3 regions of the Stenotrophomonas sp. YJH_SMC_131 genome follow, and region 1 is predicted to be linked to each of the others. Evidence: predicted binding sites of a transcription regulator. Region 1 holds the regulator's gene; each other region holds the start of a gene.
What was found. The regulator sigma-54, encoded in region 1, starts transcription at its own class of promoters, with help from an activator protein. The targets are predictions, from matches to a motif close to TGGCACGNGCNTTGC.
Positions count from the first base shown of each region.

Region 2: flgB (flagellar basal body rod protein FlgB) is a predicted target of sigma-54. The motif match lies at 2,057-2,071, and genes of this name have one in related genera.
Region 3: glnA (type I glutamate--ammonia ligase) is a predicted target of sigma-54. The motif match lies at 3,620-3,634, and genes of this name have one in related genera.

Region 1 is NZ_JCAFRJ010000009.1:32,218-38,148, reverse strand. It holds gene hprK (HPr(Ser) kinase/phosphatase) at 1-215, opposite strand, end outside; gene AC5P56_RS17240 (PTS sugar transporter subunit IIA) at 212-664, opposite strand; gene hpf (ribosome hibernation-promoting factor, HPF/YfiA family) at 686-1,003, opposite strand; gene AC5P56_RS17230 (RNA polymerase factor sigma-54) at 1,062-2,483, opposite strand; gene lptB (LPS export ABC transporter ATP-binding protein) at 2,524-3,243, opposite strand; gene lptA (lipopolysaccharide transport periplasmic protein LptA) at 3,243-3,809, opposite strand; gene lptC (LPS export ABC transporter periplasmic protein LptC) at 3,911-4,486, opposite strand; gene AC5P56_RS17210 (KdsC family phosphatase) at 4,483-5,031, opposite strand; gene AC5P56_RS17205 (KpsF/GutQ family sugar-phosphate isomerase) at 5,099-5,931, opposite strand, start outside.
Region 2 is NZ_JCAFRJ010000004.1:6,786-12,716, reverse strand. It holds gene flgM (flagellar biosynthesis anti-sigma factor FlgM) at 1-18, opposite strand, end outside; gene flgA (flagellar basal body P-ring formation chaperone FlgA) at 94-750, opposite strand; gene AC5P56_RS09650 (chemotaxis protein) at 1,010-1,954, shown strand; gene flgB (flagellar basal body rod protein FlgB) at 2,106-2,501, shown strand; gene flgC (flagellar basal body rod protein FlgC) at 2,505-2,912, shown strand; gene AC5P56_RS09635 (flagellar hook assembly protein FlgD) at 2,936-3,619, shown strand; gene flgE (flagellar hook protein FlgE) at 3,652-4,875, shown strand; gene AC5P56_RS09625 (flagellar basal body rod protein FlgF) at 4,908-5,657, shown strand; gene flgG (flagellar basal-body rod protein FlgG) at 5,761-5,931, shown strand, end outside.
Region 3 is NZ_JCAFRJ010000007.1:183,045-188,975, reverse strand. It holds gene amt (ammonium transporter) at 56-1,486, opposite strand; gene AC5P56_RS15795 (P-II family nitrogen regulator) at 1,509-1,847, opposite strand; gene glnA (type I glutamate--ammonia ligase) at 2,169-3,578, opposite strand; gene AC5P56_RS15785 (undecaprenyl-diphosphate phosphatase) at 3,801-4,595, shown strand; gene AC5P56_RS15780 (META and DUF4377 domain-containing protein) at 4,669-5,496, shown strand; gene AC5P56_RS15775 (NADPH-dependent FMN reductase) at 5,576-5,931, shown strand, end outside.

The DNA.
Region 1 (5,931 bases):
TCCAGCGCGTCCAGCCAGGACAGTTCCTCGGTGCCCAGGATCTGCACCTTGTTGGGATAGATCGCATTGAGGTAGCCGGCCAGCGACGGACGCCGCGAGACCGTGTTGCCGGCCTCCAGCTCGCGTTTCTCACCGGATTTGCCAGCGGCCCAGCGCAGCCCCAGCCGCTCGCGCTGCTGTTCGAACAGTTCACGGGCGGTGATGCTGGTATTCATGCGGCACTCGCAGGTGGGGTCATGTCCAGCGCCTCGCGCAGCGCCCGGGCATCGCCGGCTTCGCGCAGGGCCTGGCGGATGTCCGGTGCGGAAAACAGCTCGGCCAGCTCGGACAGCAGCATCAGGTGCTGGTGGGTGTAGTGGGCGGGGACGGCCATCGCGAACACCAGGTCCACCGGTTCGTCGCCGCCGAAATCGACCGGGGTCGCCAGTCGCAGCAGGGCGCCACGGGGGCGGTCCAGGGTCGGCGCGCGGCCGTGGGGGATGGCGATGCCGTGGCCGATCGCGGTGCTGCCCAGGGCTTCGCGCTGGCACAGGTTCAGATAGATCTGTTCGGCGTTGGCCTGGCGGCAGGCCAGCAACCCGGCGGCGGCCTGCAGGACGCTGTCACGGTCGGTGGCCGTGCAGAGCTGGGTCTGCACGGCCGCCAGGAGGTCAGTCAGGGGCATGTCTGCGGGGAACGGTGGCGATCAGCCACCATTGTCGCCCACCGGCAGCGGTGCGTGCTGCTGTTTTTTCTCCTTGTGCTTGATGACCAGGCGGTCAAGCTTGTCCGCAAGCAGGTCGATCGCGGCATACATGGTCTGGCCGCCCGCCTCGGCGTGCAGGGTCTGCCCCGGAATGTTGAGGCTGGCGTCGACGTGGTGTTCGGTCTTCTGCAGCTTGAGGGTCACCCGCGCTTCGCAGTGCTGGTCGAAGTGTTTTCCGATCCGGGCCAGCTTCTCCTCTACATAGGACTGCAGGGCCGGGGTGACTTCGACGTCTTTGCCAAACGTTTCGATGCGCATCGGGTTTCTCCTGTGTTCGGATGTGCCAATGAACCTCTCCGCCGGGCGCGGCGGCGCGTCAAGCGATTCTGACCCTTTCGTGCGAGGCGGAAATGTTCATGGCTTCACGATACTTCGCCACGGTGCGTCGCGCTACTGGAATTCCCGACGATTTGAGCAGGTCAGCCAGCTTGGCGTCAGAAAGCGGCTTGCGCGGGTTCTCGTCGTCGATCAGGCGGCGGATCATCGCCTGGATGGCCGTGCTGGACGCCTCGCCACCGCCTTCGGTATCGATGCCCGAGGCGAAGAAGGCGCGCAGCGGCAGGGTGCCGCGCGGCGTGCGCACGTGCTTGCGGGCGATCGCGCGCGACACCGTGGATTCGTGCAGGCCCAGCTCGGCGGCGATCTCGCGCAGGGTCAGCGGGCGCAGCGCCTGCTCGCCGAATTCGAGGAAGCCGGCCTGTTGCAGGATCAGGCTGCGCACCACCCGCAGCAGGGTTTCGCCGCGCTGCTGCAGGCCCTTCAGCAGCCAGCGCGCCTCCTGCAGCTGGCCGCGCAGGTAGCCGGCGTCGGCCTCGCCACAGCGGCGGATCAGCTGTTCGTAGCCACGGTGGATCACCACCTTCGGCCCGGCATGGGCCGCCAGCGCTGCGCGCCAGATGCCGTTCTGCCGCCACACCACCACGTCGGGCACCACATAGGTGTCCTGCGACAGCGGCGCGATCTGCGTGCCCGGACGCGGGTCCAGCGAGCGCAGCAGCGCGACCGCCGTCTCGACCTCGTCCAGCGGCTGTTTCAGTTCATGCGCCAGCCCGGAGACGCCACTGCGCGGCAGCCGTTCCAGCGGGCCTGCGGCAATCTGTCGCGCCAGCGCCAGCCCCGGCGTGTCGGCAGGCAACACGTCCAGCTGCAGCTGCAGGCACTCGCCGAGCGTGCGCGCGGCAACGCCGACCGGGTCGAAACGCTGGATGCGATGCAGCACCGCGAGGATTTCATCCTCACCGGCATGGACCGCCGGCAGCAGGGTTTCGGCGATGGTGGCCAGCGGTTCGCGCAGGTAACCATCGTCGTCCAGCGCATCGATCAGTGCAGCGCCGATGCTGCGGTCATGCGTGGAAAGATGCGACAGGTGCAGCTGCCACAGCAGGTGGTCGGCCAGCGTTTCGGTTTCCGCCACGCGCTCGGCGGCACTGCCGGTGTCATCGTCATCGTCGAAGCTGCCACCACTGCCGGCGGCACTCCAGTCGAGTTCGGCCGGCGCCCAGTCGTCGCCGTTGTCGGTGCGTTCGGCGGGCGCGTCGGCATCGGTGCTGTCGCTGGCCTCATTGGCGGCACTGCTGTCGTTGCTGTCGGCCCAGTCCAGCAGCGGATTGCTCTCCACGGCCTGGGCGATTTCAAGCTCCAGCTCGGTCGTGGACATCTGCAGCAGCTTGATCGCCTGCTGCAGCTGGGGCGTGAGCACCAGCTGTTGTCCCAACGATGTCTGCAGCCGAGTCTTCATGCCTGTGCCGAACGGAAGGAAAGGGACCCGGCGCCTGCGGTCACAGCTTGAAGGAATCCCCAAGGTAGACGCGACGTACGTCGGCGTTGTCCAGGATCGCCTCCGGCGAGCCCTGGGCCAGCACGGTGCCCTCGGCGAGGATATACGCGCGGTCGCAGATTCCCAAGGTCTCGCGCACGTTGTGGTCGGTGATCAGCACGCCGATGCCACGCTGCTTGAGATGGGTGACGATGCGCTGGATTTCACCCACCGAGATCGGGTCGACACCGGCAAACGGTTCGTCGAGCAGGATCAGGCGCGGCTGCGCGGCAAGTGCGCGGGCGATCTCGCAGCGACGACGTTCGCCACCGGACAGGCTGGCGCCGAGCTGGTCGGCCACATGGCCCAGCTGCAGCTCGTCGAGCAGGCTGTTCAATTCGCGTTCGCGGCCGGCCGAATCCAGGTCTTCGCGAAGCTCCAGTACCAGGCGGAGGTTGTCGGCCACCGTCAGCTTGCGGAACACCGACGGCTCCTGCGGCAGGTAGCCCACGCCCTGCTTGGCACGGGTGTACATCGGATCGCTGGTGATGTCCTTGCCGTCGAGCACGATGCTGCCGGCATCGGCGGCGACCAGGCCGACGATCATGTAGAAGCAGGTGGTCTTGCCGGCACCGTTGGGGCCGAGCAGGCCCACCACTTCACCGGCGTCGAGGGTCAGCCCGAAGTCCTTGACGACTTCGCGCTGCTTGTAGCGCTTGCGCAGGCCCTTGGCGACGAGCATTACTTCTTGCTCCCGGCCGGCTTGGCCGACGTGCTGGCCGGCGCCGCCGCCTTGGGCGTGGCCGCCGGCTGTGCCGCCGCGTTCTTGTTCTTCGGCGGAATGACGGTGCGCACGCGGCTGCCATCGCCACCGGAATTCATTTCGCCGCTACGGGTGTTGTAGACCATGCGCTGGCCGGCATTGGTGCCGCGCGCGCTGGTGACCTTGTAGTTGCCGGTCAGGGTGATGATCTCGGTCTTGATGTCGTAGTCGATGCGATCAGCCACCGCGTCCATCCAGGTGCCATCGTCGAGCTGCTGCTTCATCGTGGCCTGCTTGCCGGTGAACACCGCACGCACGGCCTCGCCGTCCTTCAGGTAGATCTCGGCTTCGGACGAGCGGATGTCCAGCGAGCCCTGGGTGACGGTCACGCCCTGCGAGAGCACGGTCTTGCCATCGCCGGTGAGCACGCCCGACTGCGCGCCGGAGTCGATGTTCATGTTCTCGTTGCGGTCGGTGGACTTGGCAAAGGCAGCGCTGGGAACAAGGAGACCGAGCGCGAGTACGGCTGCAAAGGGAATCTTCATCGGGGTCCGTTCTACCGGTGGGGCCGCCCGGGAAACCGGGGGCGGATGGGTGGGCTGCCTGCCTTGCGCCTGTCCGGGGACGTCGCAGGAGGGCGGCGGAATCAGCGTCGGGGCGTGTAACGGCCCTTGGACTGGCTGAGGAAATGATACGTGTTGTTCTTCGAATCCACCTCGAAGCCAACGCCGGACTGTTCAATGCCGGGGCGGGTCATGGTGACCAGCGCATCGGTGCGGGCACGGTTCTCCTTCGGGAACACGTCCAGGTGGTCGGTGCGGAAGGTGGTCGGCACCACGCCCGGATCGGCCGGGCTGTCGCCGGCGACATTGCCGCGCAGCTTCATCTGGTCGCCCTTGGCGCTGAGCCAGCCCGTCTCGGCACGCAGGGTCCAGTGCTTGCCATCCTTGTCCGGCATCTCGAACAGCGGCGTGGCGATGTTGATGGTCTGGTCGCCACGCTGGCGCTCCAGCAACGGTGCGCGCAGGGTGGTCGATTCCTTGCCGTGCTCATCCAGGGCGACGACCTGGAAGTCGTGCAGGACGTAGTCCACGCCGACATCCTGACCGGCAGTGGCCGGACCCTTGTCGCGGTTGCGCAGGGCCGCCCAGCTGCTGAGCAGGGCCGCCAGCAGCAGGCCGATGCCGAGCAGGGTGCGCCAGTTCAGGCTCGGCAGGTTCATGCGCCGAACCTCGCCAGGACCGCGTCCACATGACCCTGCGCGGCCAGCAGGATGTCACACAGCTCACGGGCTGCACCACGTCCGCCGTCGGCGCGGGTCTGCCAATGCACGCGCTCGGCGATCCACGGGTGGGCGTTGGCCGGCGCCACCGCCAGGCCGACCGCGCCCAGCGGTGCCAGGTCCGGCAGGTCGTCGCCCATGAAGGCCACCTGCTCCAGACCGATGCCGTGCTGCGCACACAGCGCCTGCACGCTGGCCAGCTTGTCGCCCACGGCGATCTGGGTATCGATGCCGAGGTCGGCGCCGCGCCTGAGCGCGGACTGGCTGTTGCGCGCGGTGATCAGCACGGGGTGGATGCCGTGCTGCTGCAGCAGTTTCAGGCCCAGGCCATCCTGCACGAAGTACGCCTTGCTCTCGTTGCCGTCCTTGTCGTAGTACAGCCGACCGTCGGTGAGGGTGCCGTCCACGTCGAAGCAGGCCAGGCGGACGCGGGCCGCGGCGGCATGCAGGTGGGCGGGGAAGGCGGGCAGGGGGGACCAGGGCATCAGGGTGGCAGGCTCGGTGGATTCGGGTTGGGACGGTACAGACTGAATGGGGTCTACGGACTGTCGGTTAAACCACCCGGGCCCGCAACAGGTCATGAATGTTCAGGGCACCGACCGCCCGGCCCTGGTCGTCAACCACGATCAGGCCCGTGATCTTGTGGGTCTCCATCAGCCGGGCAGCCTCCACCGCCAGCTGGTCGGCGCCGATGGTACGTGGGTTGCGGGTCATCACATCGGCGATCTTCGCGGTGCGCACGTCCAGCGCGCTGTCCAGCGCCCGGCGCAGGTCACCGTCGGTGAACAGGCCGATCAGCACACCGTCGGCATCGACCACGGCGGTCATGCCCAGCCGCTTGCGGCTCATTTCGACCAGCGCCTCGCTGAGGCTGGCGTCGGCCCCCACGCTGGGCAGGTCCTCCCCGGTGTGCATGACGTCGGTGATATGCAGCAGCAGGCGGCGGCCGAGGCTGCCGGCCGGGTGCGAGCGGGCGAAATCGTCGGCGGTGAAGCCGCGTGCGTCGAGCAGGGCCACGGCCAGCGCATCGCCCATCGCCAGCGAGGCGGTGGTGCTGGAGGTCGGCGCCAGCGCCAGCGGGCAGGCCTCGGCCGGCACGCTGACGTCCAGGTGGATATCGGCGGCGGTGGCCAGGCTGGACTGCGGGCGGCCGGTCATGGAGATCAGCACGTTGCCCTGGCGCTTGAGCACCGGCAGCAGCATCAGCACTTCGTCCGATTCGCCCGAATAGGACAGGGCCAGCACCACGTCGGCCTCGGTGATCATGCCCAGGTCACCATGGCCGGCTTCGCCCGGATGCACGTAGAACGCGGGAGTGCCGGTGGAGGCCAGCGTAGCGGCGATCTTGCGGGCGATGTGCCCGGACTTGCCCATGCCGGTGGCGA
Region 2 (5,931 bases), on a different contig from region 1:
GTCGATTTTCTGGCTCATGGGGTGTCCTGGAGTTGCCGTTCACAAGGGATAACGGCCGCAGGGCCGTGATCTTTAGGGATATTTTGCGGTAAATCAACGCGCCACGATTACGTCACCTGCGGCGTCGACCGTGCCCTGCACGATCCGCCGCGAGGACAGGTTCTCGACCGAGACCCGCTCGTTCTCACCGGCATCACCCATCGCACGGCCGGCAATGCGCACCTCGACCGAGCCGCGACGCGACACCAGGGCTACATTGTCTCCTCGCTTGATGAGACGCTGGACCACCAGATCGTTGTTCGACAGCAGGGCTCCGGCCTGCAACGGACGGCGGGCGATGCGGCCGATCGCTGCATTGGGATCGGACAGCACCGCGCCGGCAATCCGGGCAGCGTCACGCTGGGCAGTGGTGATATCGGCGGCCGTGAGGGTTTCTCCAGTGCCGATTCCGCGGTTGAGCACCAGCACGGTCTGGTTGCGCCGCACCTTCACCGGCACGAACAGGCGCCAGCCGCCCGCATCGGGACAGCTCACCTCCACCGTGGTGTTGGCGGTGGGCTGCACCTGCAACGCGCTGCCGCATTTCGGCAGGCGCAGCGCATCGGCCACCTGCGCCTCGCCTTCACTGCCGGCAGGCAGCGTCGACAGCGCCGCAGTGCGGATGCTGGCCACCGGCTGCCAGTCCGTGGCGCCCGCCCACGGCGCGGCCAGGGCGAGCGCGATGGCGAACAGCGATGTGACCCGGCGCATGGCGCCTCCTGTCGATGGGATCTGGCCCAGCAGCGTGCAAGGGGTGTGCCAGAGACCGGGTCCCGTTGATCGGATCCGGGATGGGGATTCGACCGGATGGGTAGAGTCGACTGCCAGTCGACTTTCGCGCGAAGCGCGGGGTTTCCCGTGATCGGATCGAAGAGCAGTCGACTGACAGTCGACTCTACAAACGCGGTGCGGGCCGCGCGGGCGGCAGAGCGCCCTCAAGTTCCGCCCCCACCACGCCGATACAGCAGCCATGTCCCATGACCTGCTCAACCGGATCGACCAGCGGACCCGACTGGCCGGCCACAACCGCCTGGCGCTGCTGCTGTTCCGCCTCGGCGGACGTCAGCTTTTTGGCGTCAATGTCTTCAAGGTGCAGGAAGTCCTGCGCCGCCCGGAGCTGTTCCAGGTGCCCGGCCTGCCCAGCCAGTTCTCCGGCGTGGCCGACGTGCGCGGCCGCTCGGTGCCGGTACTGGACCTGGGCCTGGCGATCGGCCACCCCGAGCGCGAACCGGACGCGGACACCTCGCCCGGCTACCTGGTCGTCACCGAATTCAACCGCTCGATCCAGGGCTTCCTGGTCAGTGGCGTCGAACGCATCGTCAACATCGCGGTGGAAGACATCCACCCGCCACCGGAGCTGGGCGCCGAGTCGAGCTACCTGACCGCGGTGACCCGCTTCCAGGGCGAGCTGATCCAGGTGATCGACGTTGAGAGCGTGCTGGCCGATATCGCCCAGGTGCGCGGAGAAGCGGTACTCGACCCGGCAATGGCCATGCCCGCCGACGGCCCGCAGCTGCAGGTGCTGGTGGTGGACGACTCGCGCGTGGCCCGCCAGCAGATCCGCAGCGTGCTGGACCAGCTGGGCGTGGGTGCCACCCTGCTTTCCGACGGCAAGCAGGCGCTGGACCACCTGCTGCAGGTCCACGCCTCGGGGGAAAACCCGGCCGAGCGCTATGCCATGGTCATCTCGGACATCGAGATGCCGGCCATGGATGGCTACACGCTGACGACGGAAATCCGGCGCCACCCGGGCCTGGCCGGCCTGTACGTGCTGCTGCACACCTCACTGTCGGGCGTCTTCAACAACGCCATGGTCGAGCGCGTCGGCGCCAATGCGTTCGTCGCCAAGTACTCGCCGCACGAGCTGGCCGACTTCGTGCTGGACCGCCTGCGCAAGGTGGCGCTGGCGGCGTAAGGCCCGCCGAGGGGTCGGATCCCGGGACGGGCTCCGACCCCGCATCGCAACGCGTCAACCACGGGGTCAGAGCCCCTGCGGGGATCTGACCCCCTCTCCATTTGGCACACCCCTTGCAGCTTCCCGGGCAACGTTCCCGTGGGAGTGCACCGTGCGCAACCTGATTACCGACTACCTGGGCGTCCACGCCCAGGCCATGCCGTTGCGCGAACAGCGGATGAAGCTGATCGCCAGCAACCTCGGCAATGCCGACACTCCCGGCTACAAGGCCCAGGACCTGGACTTCGATGCCGCCCTGCGCCACGCCCAGGGGCAGGATGCCAATGGCCTGATGGCCACCACCCATGAGCAGCACTACGAGATCAGTAGTGGCCTGAACCCGTTCCAGATCGCGCGCGAAGGCGTGCAGCCCAGCCTGGACGGCAACACCGTCGACCCCGATGCCGAGCGTGCCGCCTATGGCCGCGCCGCACTGGAATACCGCGCCTCGCTCAGCTTCGTCGAGAGCAAGGTGCGTTCCATGCTGACCGCGATCACGGGGCAATAAGCCATGAGCAACCTGCCGATCTTCGACATCGCCGGCTCCGCGCTGCAGGCACAGTCGGTGCGCATGAGCACCATCGCCTCCAACCTCTCCAATGCCGACACCGTCGCCGGTTCCGCCGACGCCGTGTACAAGCCGCTGGAACCGATCTTCCAGGCCGTCACCAGCAAGAACGATCCCAACATCACCTCGGTGAAGGTGAAGGAGATCACCCAGAGCGAGGCCGCGCCGATCAAGCGCTACGAGCCAGGCCACCCGCTGGCCGACGCCGATGGCTACATCTACCAGCCCGATGTCGATCCGGTGGCGCAGATGGTCAACCTGATCTCGACCTCGCGCAATTACCAGGCCGGCGTGGAGATGTTGACCACCGCCAAGGAACTGGCCCTGGCCACCCTGACCATGGGCCGCTGAGGCCCGCAGCACCGGATACCGCCATGACCACCGCCGTCAACAACCAGACCAGCCAGGACGTCTATTCCGCGCTGGGCCTGAACGCCCCCAACAGCAACGCCACGAAAAAGAAGAACACGCTGGACCAGGCCGACTTCCTGCGCCTGATGACCGAGCAGCTGCAGCACCAGGATCCGCTGAAGCCGATGGACAACACGCAGATGGTCGCGCAGATGGCGCAGATGTCCACCGTGCAGGGCATCACCGATCTGAACAAGACGGTGAAGGGCTTCCAGGAGTCGATGGCCAGCGACCAGGTGCTGCGTGGCGCTGCGCTGGTCGGCCACCAGGTGCTGGTGCCGTCGGAAAAGCTGGTGCTGGAGAAGGAAGGCAATGTCGAAGGCACGGTGGCTGCACCGTCGGCCGGCATCATCACCGTGGACATCACCGACGCCAACGGCGCCAAGGTCACCTCGCTGAGCGTGGAAGCCAAGGCTGCCGGCGAAACCGCCTTCCAGTGGGACGGCAAGGATGCCAACGGCAAGCGCATGGAGCCGGGCAAGTACTCCATCGTCGCCAACCATGTCGACACCGCCGGCAAGAGCACCAAGCTGTCCACCTACGTACAGGCGCCGGTGGAGAGCGTGACCGTTGGTTCCGACGGCCTGTACCTGAACCTCAAGGGCCTGGGCACGGCCCCGATCGACTACGTGCTCCGCGTCAGCTGAGCCGCACCTTCCGCATCAACCAGGAGCATCCCATGGGCTTCAATGTCTCGCTGTCCGGCATCAACGCCGCCAACACCGACCTGAGCGTCACCGCCAACAACGTCGCCAACGTCAACACTACCGGCTTCAAGCAGTCGCGCGCGGAGTTCGCCGACCTGTTCGCTTCGACCAGCTACGGCCTGTCGAAGAACCAGACCGGCTCGGGCGTGCGCGTTTCCAACGTCGCCCAGCAGTTCATCCAGGGCCACAACGAGCAGACCGGGCGCAGCCTGGACATGGCCATTTCCGGTGAAGGCTTCTTCACCATGAACATGAATGGTTCGCGCGTGTACTCGCGCGCCGGCAACTTCCAGACCGACTCGGCCGGCTACGTGGTCAACCCGCAGGGTGCGCGCCTGCAGGTGTTCGCGCCGAATGCCGATGGCACCAACTTCGATGCAGGCCGCCTGGTCGACCTGCAGCTGCTGACCACCGACAGCCCGCCGAAGCAGACCAGCGAAGTGAAGGTTGGCTTCACCCTGCCGGCCAACGCCAAGCAACCGACGGTGGCGACCTTCGACCCGGCCGATTCGAACAGCTACAACCACTCCAGCGGTGGCATCACCGTGTACGACTCGCTGGGCGTGAGCCACATCCAGGTCTCGTACTTCGTCAAGGGCGCCAACCCCAACGAATGGACCGTGCGCAATTACGTCGATGGCCAGCCGGCCGGCGCACCGACCCCGGTCACCTTCGACAACAGCGGCAAGCTGGTCGCACCTGCCAACGGCAAGGTCAGCCTCGGCACCTTCACCCCGACCACCGGTGCCGGCCAGTTGAACATGACGCTGGACATCAGCGGCTCCACCCAGTACGGCGAGAAGTTCGCCCTGCGCAATACCCAGCAGGACGGCTATGCCGCCGGCAAGCTCAACGAAGTGACCGTGTCCGAATCCGGCGTGGTCTACGCCCGCTATTCCAACGGCGACGACAAGCCGCTGGGCCAGGTCGCCCTGACCACCTTCAACAACACGCAGGGCCTGGAATCGAAGGGCAACAACCTGTGGGTGGAGACCTTCGAATCGGGCACGCCGCGCACCGGCATGCCGGACACCTCCAACCTCGGCAAGATCCAGGCCGGCTCGCTGGAAGCGTCCACCGTCGATCTCACCGAGCAGCTGGTCAACATGATCACCGCGCAGCGCAACTTCCAGGCCAACGCGCAGATGATCACCACGCAGGACCAGATCACCCAGACCGTCATCAACATCCGTTGATGAGCTGCTGACCCTGTCACGGAACTCCCCGCATGGATAAAGCTCTTTACGTGGCGATGACCGGTGCCCGCGCCTCCCTGCAGGCGCAGGGAACGCTCAGCCACAACCTCGCCAACTCGGACACCCCTGGCTTCAAGGAAGCGCTGGCCAACACCGAAGCGTTCCCGATCAAGGGCCCGGGCTTTGCCTCGCGGGTGGATGCGCTGCACGTCGACGCCGGCTTCAACCGTACGCCCGGCTCGCAGCACATCACCGGCAAGCCGCTGGATCTGTCCCTGCAGACCGGCACCTGGCTGGCCGTGCAGTCCAGCGACGGCAGTGAGGCGTACACGCGCGGCGCTGCATTGTCGGTCACCCCGAACGGCCAGCTGGTGACCTCCAGCGGCCGTCCGGTACTGGATGACAACAACAACCCGATCGCCATTCCGCCCTACCAGGCGATGGAAATCGGTGCCGACGGCACGCTCTCGATCATCCCGCAGGGCGAAGGCCCGCAGACCATGGCGCAGATCGGCCGGATCAAGGTGGTACAGGCGCCGGACGAGCGCCTCGAGCGTGGCCTGGATGGCCTGTTCCGCAACACCGACCCACTGCAGCCGTTCGCACCGGCACAGGGCACGGCCGTGCACAGCGGCCAGCTGGAAGGCAGCAACGTCGATGCCGCCGGTGCACTGGTGCAGATGATCCAGCTGCAGCGCCAGTACGAAATGCAGGTGCAGGTGATCAAGCACGGCGACGACAACGCGCGCAGTGCCAACAGCCTGCTGCGCCTGGGCAGCTGACGGAATTCCGGCGCCGCCCGGGCGCGGCGCTGGCACACCGCTTGCACACCCGTTACCAGGGGCCGCATCGCGCGGCCGGCTTTACCCAGACAGGACACCGAAGATGAACCAGGCATTGTGGATCGCGAAAACCGGACTGGATGCGCAGCAGATGCGCATGTCGGTGGTTTCCAACAACCTCGCCAACACCAACACCACCGGCTTCAAGCAGGACCGTGCCAGCTTCGAGGACCTGCTGTACCAGCAGGTGCGCCAGCCCGGCGGCTCTTCGTCG
Region 3 (5,931 bases), on a different contig from region 1:
GACAGTGGAAGTGCCGACCAACGGTCGGCACCCACCACGTCAGTGCGCCGCCACGTCAGGCCTCGTAGGCGGACTCGCCGTGCGAAGTCACATCCAGGCCGGTGCGCTCTGCTTCTTCGGTCACGCGCAGGCCGACCACGACCTTGACCACCAGCAGGATGACCGCGGTCATCACCGCCGACCACACCACGGTCAGGCCGACGCTGACCACCTGCACCCAGACCTGATGGGCGATATCCAGATCGGCCTTTGTGCCGCCCAGCGACTGCGCACTGAACACGCCGGTGAGGATCGCGCCGACGATGCCGCCGACACCATGCACACCGAACACGTCGGCGGTGTCGTCCACCTTCAGCAGGCGCTTCAGGCCGGTCACGCCCCACACGCAGACCACGCCAGCGACAAAACCGATCACGATCGCGCCAAGCGGCCCGACGGTGCCACAGGCCGGGGTGATGCCGACCAGACCGGCCACCGCACCCGACGCAGCGCCCAGCGCCGACGGCTTGCCCTTGCCGATCGCCTCCACCAGCGTCCAGCCAAGCACGGCGGCAGCCGTGGCCAGCACGGTGTTGAGGAAGGCCAGCGAGGCCACGGTGTCGGCCGCTGCTGCCGAGCCGGCGTTGAAGCCGAACCAGCCCACCCACAGCAGCATCGCGCCGATGTAGGTAAACGGCACATTGTGCGGCTTCAGCGCGGTCTGGCCATAGCCCAGGCGCTTGCCGACGAACCACGCGCCGACCAGGCCGGCGACGCCCGCGTTGATGTGCACCACGGTACCGCCGGCGAAGTCGATGGCACCCAGCTCACCCAGGTAGCCGCCACCCCAGACGATATGTGCCATCGGGATGTAGCTGAGGGTGAACCACAGCGCCGAGAACAGCAGCACCGCGCGGAACTTGATGCGCTCGGCGAAGGCACCGACGATCAGCGCGGTGGTGATGCCGGCAAAGGTCGACTGGAACGCGACGAACAGATAGTCCGGCAGGCCCTTGATCGGCGTGTTGCCCACCGACTCCGGGGTGAAGCCCTTGAGGAAGGCGAATTCGGTGAACGAGCCGAAGAACGGATTGCCGGCGCTGAACACCGCGCTGTAGCCATAGGCCACCCACAGCAGCAGCACCAGCGAGAACACCACCAGGATCTGGCTGAGCACCGACAGCACATTCTTCGAACGCACCAGGCCGCCGTAGAACAGGGCCAGGCCCGGTACCACCATCAACAGCACCAGCAGGGTCGAGGTGAGCATCCAGGCGACGTCGCCACGATCATAGGCGGCGGCCGCTTCGGCCACGGCCGGCGCCGCGGCGGTGGCGGCCGCATCGTGCAGCGGCTCGACCGCCACGCTTTCGCTCGGCAACGGCGATACCTGGGCCTGGGCATGGGCGCTGCCCGGCCAGGCACCGGCGGCCAGTGCGCTGAGCAGCATCAACAGGCACACCAGATGGAACCGGGCTTGCCACCCGGTGAGAAGGCGCATCTTCATGGGGGGAATCTCCGGAAGGGGGTTACAGCGCGTCGGCACCGATTTCGCCGGTGCGGATGCGGATGACCTGTTCGACGGCGGTGACGAAAATCTTGCCGTCACCGATCTTGCCGGTGCCTGCCGACGACTGGATCGCTTCGATCACCGCGTCGGCACGCTCGTCGGTGACCACCGTTTCGATCTTGATCTTGGGCAGGAAATCGACGACGTACTCGGCGCCGCGATACAGCTCGGTGTGGCCCTTCTGGCGACCGAAACCTTTCACTTCGGTCACGGTGATGCCCGACACGCCTGCATCGGACAGGGCCTCGCGGACCTCGTCGAGCTTGAACGGTCGGATGATGGCGGAGATCAGTTTCATGCGCATGTCCCGAGGGTGGATGGGGCCAGCGCGCCAGCGCGCGTTGGCATCAGGCAACCACGGGTCATCAGGATGATGACCGTGGCTGTTGCACCGGACACGTACAGGGCCGGGACGGCCGTGCCTCTCTCCTTGCACGACCGACGCGGGAGGGAGGGCGGCCCTGGTCGCGTATCCGGTCTCTCTCTTGCCCCTGGATAGGGATCAGCGCCCATTCGTAAACGAATGGGATCCGACCCCGATCTGACCGCGGCTCCCCAGCCGCGAAAACGGAAGCGATGGCGGCGGGTGGGAGGGGGAACCCACCGCCATCGCATCCGGTCAGCTGGCGTAGTACAGCTGGTATTCCAGCGGGTGGGTGGCCGCGCGGAACTTGGTCACTTCCTGCATCTTCAGCGCGATGTAGCCGTCGATGAAGTCATCGCTCATCACGCCGCCGGCCTTCAGGAACTCGCGGTCCTTGTCCAGCGCTTCCAGCGCCTGGTCCAGCGAGGAGCAGACCTGCGGGATCAGCTTCTCTTCCTCCGGCGGCAGGTCGTACAGGTCCTTGTCGCTCGGTGCACCCGGGTCGATCTGGTTCTTGATGCCGTCCAGGCCGGCCATCATCAGTGCGGTGAAGGTCAGGTAGCCGGACTGGATCGGGTCCGGGAAGCGCATTTCGATGCGGCGCGCCTTCGGGTTGGACACCCACGGAATGCGGCACGAGGCCGAACGGTTGCGGGCCGAGTAGGCCAGCATCACCGGCGCCTCGAAGCCCGGCACCAGGCGCTTGTAGCTGTTGGTGCCCGAGTTGGCGAAGGCATTGATGGCCTTGGCGTGCTTGAAGATGCCGCCGATGTACCACAGCGCCAGCTGGCTCAGGCCACCGTAGCCGTCACCGGAGAACAGGTTGGTGCCGCCCTTGGACAGCGACTGGTGCACGTGCATGCCGCTGCCGTTGTCGCCCACGATCGGCTTGGGCATGAAGGTGACGGTCTTGCCGTTGCGGTGCGCGACGTTCTTGATCACGTACTTCATGCGCAGCAGTTCATCGGCCTTCTGCACCAGGGTGCTGAACTTGGTGCCGATCTCGCACTGGCCGGCGGTGGCCACTTCGTGGTGCTGCACTTCCACTTCGATACCGACCTGTTCCAGGGTCTTGCACATCTCGGCGCGCAGGTCGTGCAGGGTGTCGGTCGGCGGCACGGGGAAGTAGCCGCCCTTCACGCCCGGACGGTAGCCGCTGTTGGCGCCGTCGTACTTGGCGCCGCTGTTCCAGGCGGCTTCTTCGGAATCGACCTTGAAGAAGGTGTTGCCCATTTCATTGGCGAAACGGACCGAGTCGAAGATGAAGAACTCCGGCTCCGGGCCGAAGAACGCGGTTTCGGCGATGCCGGAGGACTTCAGGTAGGCCTCGGCGCGCTTGGCGATGCCGCGCGGGCAGCGGCCGTACGGCTGCATGGTGGCCGGATCGAGGATGTCGCAGCTGATCACGATGGTCGGATCTGCGTAGAACGGGTCGACGTAGGCGCTGGTGGTGTCGGGCAGCAGGACCATGTCCGATTCGTTGATGCCCTTCCAGCCGGCGATCGAGCTGCCGTCGAACATCTTGCCTTCTTCGAACAGCGACGGTTCGACAATGCTGACCGGGAAGGTGACGTGCTGCTCGACGCCACGCATATCCACGAAACGCAGATCGACGAACTCGATCTGGTTGTCCTTGATCAGCTTCTCAACGTTTTCCACGGACATCGGTACGACCTCGGATGGGGATGAATGCCTGCTGAGGTAGAGCAACGACCGTGCCAACTTTTCCCTGGCCGCAAGTCATTGATTTCAAAAAGGGCGCTCCGTGGCGGTGCAGAACGGTGCGCACCAAACGGGTGCACCCGCCACCAGACGCACCCGTTTGGTGCGGCAGGGATCGTCTATCCTCTCGACCTTCTTCCTTCCGCCGCGCGTCACGCACCGTCCATGTCCGACCTGCTCTCCGCCCTGCTGCTGGGCATCCTCGAAGGCTTGACCGAATTCCTGCCGATCTCCAGCACCGGCCACCTGCTCATCGCCCAGCACTGGCTGGGTGCCCGCTCGGACTTCTTCAACATCGTCATCCAGGCCGGCGCGATCGTGGCCGTGGTGCTGGTGTTCCGCCAGCGCCTGCTGCAGCTGGCCACCGGCTTCAACCAGCGCGGGAACCGTGAGTACGTGTTCAAGCTGGGCGCCGCCTTCCTGGTCACCGCCGTGGTCGGCCTGGTGGTGCGCAAGGCCGGCTGGTCGCTGCCGGAGACGGTCAGCCCGGTGGCCTGGGCATTGATCATCGGTGGTGTCTGGATGCTGCTGGTGGAGGCCTACACCGCGCGCCTGCCCGACCGCGACCAGGTGACCTGGACGGTGGCGATCGGCGTGGGCCTGGCACAGGTCGTGGCCGGCGTGTTCCCCGGCACCTCGCGCTCGGCCTCGGCGATCTTCCTGGCCATGCTGCTGGGCCTGAGCCGCCGCGCCGCCGCCGCCGAGTTCGTGTTCCTGGTCGGCATTCCCACCATGTTCGCCGCCAGCGCCTACACCTTCCTGGAAATGGCCAAGGCCGGGCAGCTGGGCAGCGAGGACTGGGCCGACGTGGGCGTGGCCTTCCTTGCCGCGGCCATCACCGGCTTCGTCGTAGTGAAGTGGCTGATGGGCTACATCAAGTCGCACAGGTTCACCGCCTTCGCGATCTACCGCATCGCACTGGGCGCGGCGCTGCTGCTGTGGTTGCCCTCCGGCAGCTGAACAGCGCCGGGGTACGGTAACCCCGTTGCCGGCCCCACCCCGTTTCCCCCACGGTTCCCCAAGGAGAATCACCATGAACCGCAAGCTCACCCTGCTCCTCCCGCTGGCCCTGATGGCCGCCTGCAGCCAGACCCCGGCCCCGGCCGGCACCGGCGGCGACGACGTGGCCCCGGCCGCGGCCAAGGCAGCAGACCAGCAGACGCTGGCGCACCTGGATGCGCAGCGCCTGCAGAGCCAGCACTGGCTGCTGCAGCAGGCCACCGGCGCCGACGGCAAGCGCATCGACGCGCTGTTCGCCCGCGAAGACAAGCCGGTCACCCTGGACTTCGCAGATGGCCGACTGTCGGTCAGCAACACCTGCAACCGCATGGGCGGCGGCTACACCCTGGCCGACGGCAAGCTGACGGTCAGCGCGATGGCCTCGACCATGATGGCCTGCACCGACAAGGCGCTGATGGCGCTGGACGAAGCCGTGTCGAGCCGCCTGCAGGGCGAGCTGAAGGCCGAGCAGGATGCCGATGGCAAGCTGACGCTGACCAACGCCAAGGGCGACGTGCTGGTGTTCAACCCGGAGCCGACCGCTGAAACCCGCTACGGCGGCGCCGGCGAAACCGTGTTCCTGGAAGTGGCCGCCAAGACGCAGAAGTGCTCGCACCCGCTGATCCCGGACTACCAGTGCCTGCAGGTGCGCGAAGTGAAGTTCGACGACAAGGGCCTGAAGCAGGGTGAGCCGGGCAAGTTCGAGAACTTCTACGGCACCATCGAGGGCTACACCCACGAAGACGGCGTGCGCAACGTGGTGCGCGTGAAGCGCTACGAAGTGAAGAACCCGCCGGCCGATGCGCCGTCGCAGGCGTACGTGCTGGACATGGTGGTCGAGTCGGCCATCGAGAAGAAGTAAATAAACAGAAGGGCGGCCACGAGGTCGCCCTTCTACGTTCTGTAGCGTCGACGCAGCCCCACGTGCCAGCCTTGCCACGATGAAGATTCTCGCCATATCCGGCAGCGCGCGCCGGCAGTCGACCAACACCGCTCTGCTGGTGGCCCTGAAAACCATCGCGCCGCCCGGCATGGAGATCGAGGTCTACGCCGGGGTCGGCGAACTTCCGGTGTTCTCCCCCGATCTGGAAGGCACCGATGAACCCTGCAGCGTGACGCGCTTCAAGGCGGCCATCGCCCGCAGCGACGGTGTGCTGGTGTGCAGCCCTGAATACGTGCGTGGCATTCCCGGCGGATTGAAGAATGCGATCGACTGGCTCGTATCCGGCGACCAGATCGTCGGTCGGCCCATTGCGTTAGTGCATGCGTCCCATCGTGGCGAGGACATGCTGCAGGC